One region of the Janthinobacterium kochi genome, then DNA from elsewhere that is predicted to be linked to it. Evidence: predicted binding sites of a transcription regulator. Region 1 holds the regulator's gene; each other region holds the start of a gene.
What was found. The regulator sigma-54, encoded in region 1, starts transcription at its own class of promoters, with help from an activator protein. The targets are predictions, from matches to a motif close to TGGCANGNAANCTGCTTT.
Positions count from the first base shown of each region.

Region 2: a site for sigma-54 is predicted at 2,124-2,141, ahead of pepA (flocculation-associated PEP-CTERM protein PepA). Genes of this name have one in related genera too.
Region 3: a site for sigma-54 is predicted at 1,297-1,314, ahead of ACQ4WL_RS17650 (TorF family putative porin). Genes of this name have one in related genera too.

Region 1 covers NZ_JBNYXO010000022.1:32,518-35,789, reverse strand. Annotated here, with positions in the region: gene lptB (LPS export ABC transporter ATP-binding protein) at 1-639, shown strand, start outside; gene ACQ4WL_RS26625 (RNA polymerase factor sigma-54) at 644-2,122, shown strand; gene hpf (ribosome hibernation-promoting factor, HPF/YfiA family) at 2,192-2,554, shown strand; gene ACQ4WL_RS26615 (enoyl-CoA hydratase/isomerase family protein) at 2,690-3,272, shown strand, end outside.
Region 2 covers NZ_JBNYXO010000001.1:343,857-347,128, forward strand. Annotated here, with positions in the region: gene ACQ4WL_RS01620 (ThiF family adenylyltransferase) at 1-26, shown strand, start outside; gene ACQ4WL_RS01625 (nitroreductase family protein) at 27-1,136, shown strand; gene pepA (flocculation-associated PEP-CTERM protein PepA) at 1,215-2,048, opposite strand; gene ACQ4WL_RS01635 (hypothetical protein) at 2,297-2,470, shown strand; gene ACQ4WL_RS01640 (hypothetical protein) at 2,719-2,856, shown strand; gene ACQ4WL_RS01645 (hypothetical protein) at 2,986-3,272, shown strand, end outside.
Region 3 covers NZ_JBNYXO010000007.1:267,188-270,459, reverse strand. Annotated here, with positions in the region: gene ACQ4WL_RS17660 (YifB family Mg chelatase-like AAA ATPase) at 1-765, opposite strand, end outside; gene ACQ4WL_RS17655 (accessory factor UbiK family protein) at 877-1,125, opposite strand; gene ACQ4WL_RS17650 (TorF family putative porin) at 1,395-2,162, shown strand; gene ACQ4WL_RS17645 (P-II family nitrogen regulator) at 2,174-2,512, shown strand; gene ACQ4WL_RS17640 (ammonium transporter) at 2,524-3,272, shown strand, end outside.

The sequences.
Region 1 (3,272 bases):
TTGCTGGGGCCGAACGGCGCCGGCAAGACCACCTCGTTCTACATGATCGTCGGCCTGGTGCCGTCGGACGGCGGCAGCATCGATATCAGCGGCGTGGACATTTCCCGCCTGCCGATCCACCGCCGCGCGCAGATGGGCCTGTCGTATCTGCCGCAGGAAGCGTCTGTGTTTCGCAAGCTGACGGTGGAAGATAATATCCGCGCCGTGCTGGAAATCCAGACCGTCGAAGGCCGTCCCCTGAAGAAGGCCGAGATCGAGGAGCGCCTGGATAAACTGCTGGCCGACTTGCAGATTGAAAAGTTGCGCGAGAACCAGGCGCTGTCCCTGTCGGGCGGCGAGCGGCGCCGCGTGGAAATTGCCCGCGCGCTGGCTACCGACCCGCGTTTCGTGCTGCTCGACGAACCGTTTGCCGGTGTCGACCCCATCGCCGTGATCGAGATCCAGCGTATCGTGCGCTTCTTGAAGGAGCGCAATATCGGCGTGCTGATCACCGATCATAATGTGCGCGAGACGCTGGGTATCTGCGACCGTGCCTACATCATCAACCAGGGCTCCGTGCTGGCGTCGGGACGCCCCGATGACATCATCGCCAACGAGTCGGTACGCCGGGTCTATCTGGGCGAACACTTCCGTATGTGAGCCAATGAAACAATCATTGCAGCTGCGCACTTCGCAGCACCTGGCACTGACGCCGCAGTTGCAGCAATCGATACGCCTGTTGCAATTGTCTACCCTGGAATTGCACCAGGAACTAGAGCAACTGCTGACGGACAATCCCTTGCTCGAGCGCCTCGATGACCCGCTCGACCGTTCGCTGCGCCTGCTGTCCGACGGGGCATTGAGTTCCACGGCCGCGCCGGCCGAAGCACCGCCCCAGCCGCCAGGCCAGGATGCGCCTGCAGCACCGGCCGAAGCAGAAACCTTTGACGGCGAGGCGGGCGAGGGCCCGGCCGCCGCGGATGGCGGCGACAGCGACTGGAGCGAGGCGAGCCGGGGCAAGGCGCCCGACGACGAAGATTCCCGTCCGCAACTCGAAGCCCACCACTGCACCCTGCGCGAACACTTGATGGAGCAGATGCGCGTGACGGTGCTCGAATTGCGTGACCGCGCGCTGGTCGAGCTGATCATCGATGCGCTCGACGACAATGGCTACCTGGAAGAGTCGCTCGACGACATCCTGGCGCGCCTGCCGGAAGAACTGGAAATCGACGCCGACGAGATGCGCACGGCCTTGTCTCTGCTGCAAAGTTTCGATCCGCCCGGCGTGGGCGCGCGCAATGCGTCCGAATGCCTGGCGCTGCAAATCAAGCGTTTGCCGCATATTGCCATGGTGACGCGGCGCATGGCCCTTGTTATCGTGGAAAAGCATCTGGCCTGGTTTGCCCAGCGCGATTTCAACAAGCTGAAAAAAGCACTCGATTGCGATGAGGAAGACTTGCGCGAAGCACAGACCGTGATTCGCCAGTGCAATCCGCATCCGGGTGCCGTCTTTGCCTCGGATGTGTCCGATTACGTGGTGCCCGACGTCGTCGTCAAGCGCGCGCGCAATGGCTGGCAAGTGACCCTGAACAATGACGTCATGCCGCGCCTGCGCGTCAACGCCATGTACGCCAACCTGCTCAAGCAGGGCAAGGGTGAGGGTGCCATGGGCGCACAGTTGCAGGAAGCCAAGTGGCTGATCAAGAATATGCGCCAGCGCTTCGACACGATCCTGCGCGTGGCGCAGGCGATAGTAGAAAGACAAAAGAACTTTTTCTCGCATGGGGCCGTTGCCATGCGCCCCCTTGTGCTCCGTGAAATAGCTGATACACTGGGTTTACACGAGAGTACGATCTCGCGGGTAACAACTCAAAAGTACATGCTGACCCCGCACGGCATGTTCGAGTTGAAATATTTCTTTGGTAGCCACGTCGCCACCGAAGCGGGGGGCGAAGCGTCATCGACGGCGATACGGGCATTGATCGTGCAACTGACAGGAGCTGAAGACCCTAAAAATCCTTTATCCGACAGTAAGATTGCGGACATGCTGGGGGAACAAGGCATGGTGATTGCGCGACGTACTGTTGCCAAATACCGGGAAGCGTTGAAAATTCCGCCAGTGAGCCTGCGTAAGTGTTTGTAAGTTTTTTTCGGTTCCTCTGCGGGCCGGAGTCGATGGACCGCACGAACCCGATCATCTTTAGGAGTGTGTATGAATCTCACCATCAGCGGACATCATCTCGAAGTCACACCAGCCATCCGTGAATACGTACAAACGAAGCTGGAGCGTGTGAAACGTCATTTCGATCAAGTTATCGATATTGCCGTGATTCTGACCGTGGATAACCTCAAAGAGAAAGAAAAACGTCAAAAGGCCGAAGTCAACCTGCGTCTGAGTGGCAAGACCGTCTACGTGGAAAGCCTGGCGCACGACCTGTATGCCGCCATCGATACCCTGATCGACAAGCTGGACAGGCAAGTGATGAAGTACAAAACCAAAGTGCAAGGGCACGGTAAAGAGGCGATCAAGCATCTGCCAGACAACTCAGAGGAAGACGCCGTCGTCGCCGTCTAAGGCCACCCGCTTCCAGCAGTTGTGATCAACTAAGGGCGCACATCTTGCGCCCTTTTTTGCGCCCGGACCTGTTGAACGCAATGTTCCCCGTGCAGGCGCTAGAATGTTTGCACTTTCACTTCTTTCCTGCCTGCCATGAGCGACTTCGTCCAGACCTCCATCCGCAATCGCACGGGCCACATCGTGCTCGACCGCCCGAAAGCCTTGAATTCCCTGTCGCTGGATATGGTGCGCGCGCTGAGTGCGGCCCTGCTGGCCTGGCGCGACGATCCGCAGGTGGACGCCGTCATCATTCGCTCCAGCAGCGACAAGGCCCTGTGCGCCGGCGGCGACATCCGTTTCTTTTACGATGCGGGCCTGGCCACGCCGCAAGGCGGCAGCGCCCAGCTGGAAGATTTTTTTACGGAAGAATATGCGCTAAACCATTTGATTCATTTCTATCCGAAACCGTATATCGCCGTGATGGATGGCGTAGTCATGGGCGGCGGCATGGGCGTGGCGCAAGCCGGGCCAGGCAACCGCCTGCGCATCGTCACGGGCCGCACGCGCATGGCCATGCCGGAAGTCAATATTGGTTTGTTTCCCGACGTGGGCGGCAGCTATTTCCTTTCCCGCCTGGCCGGTCAGCTGGGCCTGTACCTGGGCTTGACGGGTTTGACGATCAACGCGGCCGATGCCCTGTACACGGACCTGGCCGATGTGTACTTGCCCGAGGCGC
Region 2 (3,272 bases), on a different contig from region 1:
GGCGCCGCGCCGCGCAGGGGGCATAAATGGCGCAAGCACTGCAGATCGATCCCGTACTGGAAAATATCCTCGAGCAGGCGCGCTGGGCGCCCAGCGGCGACAACACGCAGCCGTGGCGTTTTGAAGTCGTGGACCCGCGGCACGTCGTCGTGCATGGCTTCGATACGCGCAGCCATTGCGTGTACGACCTCGACGGCCATCCCAGCCAGCTGTCGCTCGGTGCCTTGCTCGAAAGCATGGCACTGGCAGCCAGCAGCCATGGCTTGCGCATGGAAGCGCGCCGGCACGGCGGCTTGCCCGACACCTTGCCCACGTTTGATGTGCGCTTTGTCGACAGCCCCGGCATGCTTTCCGACCCGCTGGCGGCCTTTCTCGCGCAGCGCAGCGTGCAGCGGCGCCGGCTCAGCACGCGCCGCCTGCGCGCCAGCGAAAAGGCGGCGCTGGCGGCCAGCTTGCCGCCCGGCTACAGCGTGCAGTGGTTCGAAGGCTGGCGCATGCGCCTGGCCTGTGCGCGCCTGATGTTCGACAATGCGAAGCTGCGCCTGACCATGCCCGAAGCGCACAAGGTGCACCGCGACGTCATCGAATGGGGCGCGCGCTTCAGCGCCGACCGCATCCCGGAGCAGGCGCTCGGTGTCGACCCGATGACGGCGCGGCTGATGCGCTGGGTCATGCACAGCTGGCGCCGCGTGGATTTTTTCAATACCTGGCTGGCTGGCACCGTCGCACCCCGGCTGCAGATGGACTTGCTGCCCGGCCTGTATTGCGCTGCGCATTTCGTGCTGCTGGCCGAGGCGCCGCCGCGTCACATCGATGACTACGTGGCGGCGGGCAGGGCCATGCAGCGCTTCTGGCTGACGGCCACGCAGCTGGGCTTGCAGTTACAGCCGGAACTGACGCCGCTGATCTTCGCCCGTTATGTGCGCGAACGGCGGGCCTTTTCGCGCACCGACGGCATGCTGGAGCTGGCGCAGGAACTGGCGGTGCAATGCCAGGCCGTGCTGGGTGCGGTGGCGTTTGATCGGGCCGTGTTCCTTGGCCGCATCGGCGCCGGCCCGGCGGCCCAGGCGCGCTCCTTGCGCCGGCCGTTGCAAGACTTGCTGGTGGCGCCGGTCAACGGGAAGACGCTTGCGTGAACGGCATGGGCTTCCCTGTTGTCGCAGCGAAAAAAGCCGCTGAGGACATCAGCGGCTCTTAGACTGGATGATCGCATGTCAAGCCTGGCGTTGCCCGCCTTGCTGGCGGCGCGCAGTCATGCCCAGGCCAAACAGGCCGATACCGAGCAGGGCGATGGTGCCTGGTTCAGGTACAGCTGCCTGGAATAATTCCAGGCCGCCACCGTCGGCCATCGCGATGAAACTGTCGGTCAGGCTGCCGCCGATGAAGCTGTTCGTATTCCCGCTGAGGGACTCCAGCGGGAAAAACGGGTTGGGATTGACGAAAAACAACTGTCCTTGCGGCGTCAATGTGGCGTTAAGCAAGGCCTTGAAGTCGCCCTGGGCCAGGCCGGCGAAAATGTGTGCTTCGCCCACATCGATCGTGTATGTCACGATCGCAAAGTCATCGCCCGCGACACCACCCACATTCACCGGCGAGCCTGCGACGTTACTGACCGACAGTGACGTGTCCTGGTTGGGGTCGATGTACAAGGTCATGGTCAGGGTTTGAAAGGTAGCGTGGATCCCGCCAGCCAGAGTATCGGACTGGCCGGTGATGGTAAACAGGCCATATATGCCATAGCCATTGAGGGCGTTCAGTTGCGATGGAACGCTGCCGCCGGTGGGACTGCCGAAAGCGGCCTTGGTCAGAAAGCCTGTTTGAGTGAAGGGATCGTTGCCGCCACCCAAACCGCCAACGATGGTTTGTTCGACGCGCGCGTGATATTCAAAGCTGATGCGGTCGGCCACCACCAGATTGGCTGCGGTGCCGGGGACGGAACCTTCATCGACGGTAAACAAGGGACCAGCGAGTGCGGGAGCACTGATCAGCGCGGCGCCGATGGCGGCCGCGGAGATAGCGAAACGCAGGAATGAGGACAGCGGTTTCATGGCATTTCCTTCAGCGTGAGGGTTGATCGGACCAGGTCACTGTGGCGGCTGCCTCAGATAACCTCATACACCCTTGAAGCAGAATTCGTACCATGTAATATTTGTATTTGAATTCAACAGCTTATAAAAACAGGGATGGCGTTTTTCGTGCTTGTGTAAAAAAAATCGACGTTTTACCCGGCCTATGGCGCGGCTCGCGGGCGCCAGTTTTTCCCGTCATCGGCTACAGTGGGGCAAAGGAGGTCACCATGCAACTACCATCCCGTCATGCCCCGCTGCGTGCGCACAGCACGCCTGAACCGGATATCCCGCCGCCGCCCGAAGGCGATCCGCTGACGCCGCCGCCGGAAAAGCCGCCGCACACGGAGCCCGTGCCCGTCGAGGAACCGACGCCACCGCCGCCGCCCGTCAGGATGGGCTAACCAAGTCGTTGCACGCCTGAGCGCACCTGAGTGCACCTGAGCGGTGATGCCACTGCCGTGCGCTGTTTATTTCTGGTCGGAAAGGAATTGCGCGGGCGGCGGGATTGCCACGCCAATTAAACAACAAAAATGCCAATAAACGTTGCCGAGTGGATACAAATCAATCGCTAACTGCTGTGTGTCATGCGGCCGTCACGATTCTGTTCTTATAATGAGACATCATAAAAATTCTTGTACAGGAGACCATCATGGGCAATTCCTTGCATAACAAAATCTACCTGGGCCGGCGCCCTGTGATTACCAGTAAAAACCTCGCAGCGCTGGCCCTGGCTGGCGCCGTGGCCGGTTGCGGCCTGGCGTGGTTGCTGCTGCGCAGCTACAAATAAGCGCGATCCACGCGCATTTTCAGCACGCCGTCCGTGGGGCGGAAGGCGACTGAATCACGTTGCCTGTTGCCGATGCGCAGCGGGGCGCGTACCATGGGGGCCGAACACCTGGCCTTTTATGGAAAAGTAATGAAGAACGAGAAATTAACAACCGATGAATATGACGCGCTGGAGCAAGTTGCACGCGGCATCAAGACCGAGCGCCCCAGTGCTTGCGTAGCCCGCAATGCCAAGCGCCTGTCCGGTCTGAAGCTGCTCAGCTATGCACGCGATGGCCGTTTGTCCATCACCGAGAAAGCCCAACAGCTGCTGTTCCTGCGCCGCTGCATCATGGGGTTGCGCGCCGTCGCCGCCGATCCGCTGACCAAGCTGGACACGGAAGTGGCGTATTTCCTGGGCAAGAAAGCCCACATCGT
Region 3 (3,272 bases), on a different contig from region 1:
CACGGCGGCCGATTCCAGCGCCTCTGCATCGCTCATGGGCGGCAGCACGCCGGGGAAGCGGCTGGCCAGCATGGTCTTGCCAGAGCCCGGCGGCCCCACCATCAAGACGTTGTGACCACCCGCGGCCGCCACTTCCAGTGCGCGTCGCGCCTGCTGCTGCCCTTGCACGTCGGCAAAGTCGGGATACGTGAAAGCATGCGCTGCCAGCACGGGCTGATGGCGCTGCAGGGCGGTCTGGCTGGCGGGCGCGGCAAAATGCGCGCAGACCTCGAGCAGGCTGTGGGCGGGATAGATGCAGGCATCGCTGACCAGCGCCGCCTCGTCCGCGTTCGCTTGCGGCAAGATGAAGGCGCGTGGCGCACCCGACTGGCTGCGCTGCATGGCAAAGGTCATGGCCAAGGCGCCGCGGATGGGGCGCAACTGGCCCGATAGCGACAGTTCGCCCGCGAATTCATAGTGGTGTAATTGGTCGCCCGGCAACTGGCCGGAGGCGGCCAGGATGCCCAGCGCAATGGGCAAGTCGAAGCGGCCCGATTCCTTGGGGAGGTCCGCCGGCGCCAGATTGGCCGTGATGCGCCGCGCCGGCATCTCAAAGCCGCAGTTTTGCAGCGCGGCGCGGACGCGGTCGCGCGATTCCTTCACTTCCGTATCCGGCAGGCCGACTATGGTAAAGGACGGCAAGCCATTGGCAAGGTGGACTTCGACACTTACCTCGGGTGCCTCCATGCCGGCCAGGGCGCGGCTTTTCAGGACGGCCAGACTCATCAGACTCCCCTGTGGCGCGGGCGCGGGCAGGATCAGTCTAGCGCTTGAAGCGCTGTCAGGCTTGAGATATGCCAGCAAGGCCGTGTATAACGCGATCTTGTTGGCGGTACTTTATGCCTTTGGGTCGTTCAGGCGCGTTTCCAGTTCGATCAAGCGCAGTTCCAGTGCATCGAGCTTGGCGCGGGTCTTGGCCAGCACTTGCGCCTGGATATCGAATTCCTCGCGCGTGACGAGATCGAGGCGGGCGAAGCCCTGGGTCATCATTGATTTCACATTTTTCTCGATATCTTTGGCCGGCGAGTTTTCGATGGCTTGATGGATCTTGCCTTGCAAGTCGTTAAAGAAGGTATTCATGTCCATGGTAAGTCCTTTTATGGTGCGGCCTGTGCATCGCACCATTGCGGTGCACAGCGGCGTTAATCTGGTGCGAAACTGGGCGCTTCATTGTGCTTCAGCAGTCCGTATCCGCATTCCTGGGGGTGTGCAGGGCATGTGTGGACGGAAATGCACCTGTCAAGGTGGCAAGAGAGCTGGCACGTATTCTGCTAAAGAAGTGATGAACGCTTTGTGATCTCCAGCCAAGATTTTAAACCTCAACCGCTTTAAAAGTTCAATAAAAGGGAATCGCCATGAAGAATCTGTCCAAGAACATGACTTTAGTAGCAGCGTTGACGCTGGCCATGACCGCCTTGTGCGGTAGCGCCATGGCCCAGGATGCAGTGGCGGCGCCTGCTGCGGCTGAAGCCGTACCTGATAACGTGGTGAGCTACAACGTGGCGCTGACCAGCGACTACCGTTACCGCGGCATCTCGCAAAGCCGTCTGGACCCAGCCATCAGCGGCGGTGCCGACTATACCCATAACCCAACGGGCCTGTATGTGGGCACCTGGCTGTCGAGCATCAAATGGATCAAGGACGGCGGTGGCGATACCAATCTGGAATGGGATATCTACGGCGGCAAGCGGGGCGAGATCAGCAAGGATTTTACTTATGACGTGGGCGGTCTGTACTATTTCTATCCCTCGAATGGACTGAGCACCAATGCCAACACTTTCGAGCTGTACGGCCAGCTCGGCTACGGCCCGATGTATATCAAGTACTCGCATTCGACCACCAATCTGTTCGGTGTTGCCGACAGCAAGAACAGCGGCTACCTCGATGTGGGCGCCAACGTCGAGGTGCATGATGGCTACATGCTGAACCTGCATGCCGGACGTCAGAAGGTCGAGCACAACGATTCCCTCAGCTACAGCGACTACAAGATCGGCGTGACCAAGGACTTTGGCGTGGTGACAGTGGCTCTGGCTGCCGTAAAAGCCAACATCACGTCGCTGGCACCGAACGGCAAGAATCTGGCGAAATCCGGGCTCGTGCTGACCGTGTCCAAAACCTTTTAAGCGAGACTGCCATGAAAATGATTACTGCAATCATTAAACCGTTCAAACTGGACGAAGTCCGTGAAGCTTTGTCGGCTATCAATGTGCAAGGCATTACCGTCACCGAAGTGAAAGGTTTCGGTCGCCAGAAAGGTCACACGGAACTCTACCGTGGCGCCGAGTATGTCGTTGATTTCTTGCCAAAGACCAAGATTGAAGCGGCCGTCGATGACGCCATTGTCGACCAGGCCATCGAAGCGATCGAAGGTGCCGCGCGTACGGGTAAAATCGGTGATGGCAAGATTTTCGTCTACAACCTGGAACAGGTCATCCGCATCCGTACCGGTGAAACCGGCAACGAAGCGCTCTAAGGGGAATATTGATGCATAAAAATATAACAAAATTGCTCGCCGGGATAGCCTGCCTGTGTGCGTTTGGCGTCGCCGCGCCGAGCTTTGCCGATGCGCCCGTCAAGACGGAAGCGGCCACGACCACTGCCGTCGCTGTCCCCGCCGTGACGCCGGTTCCCGACACCGCGCCCGCTGCCGCCGCTCCGGCCCCGGCTGCTGCCGTGCCCGCCGCCACACCCGTCGCCAACAAGGGCGATACCAGCTTCATGATGATCAGTACTTTGCTGGTGATCTTGATGACGATCCCTGGCCTGGCTCTGTTCTACGGCGGCCTGGTGCGCTCGAAGAACATGCTGTCGGTGCTGATGCAAGTGTTCATGGTGTTCGCCCTGGTCATCGTTCTGTGGTGCATCTACGGCTACTCGGTCGCCTTCACGGAAAAAACCGCCTTCTTCGGTGGCTTCGACCGATTGTTCCTGAACGGCATCTGGGATCCGGCCAAGGGCACGTTTGCCGCCGCTGCCACCTTCAGCAAGGGCGTCGTCATTCCCGAGTTCGTGTTTGTCGCTTTCCAGGGCACCTTTGCCGCCATCACGTGCGCACTGATCGTCGGCGCCTTTGCCGAGCGCGCCAAGTTTTCCGCCGTGCTGGCCTTCGTCGTGCTGTGGTTCACGTTCGCCTACCTGCCAGCGGCCCACATGGTCTGGTTCTGGACGGGGCCTGACCTGATCACCAATGCCGCCACCTCGGCCAGCGAAGCGCTCAAAGCGGGCTGGATCTG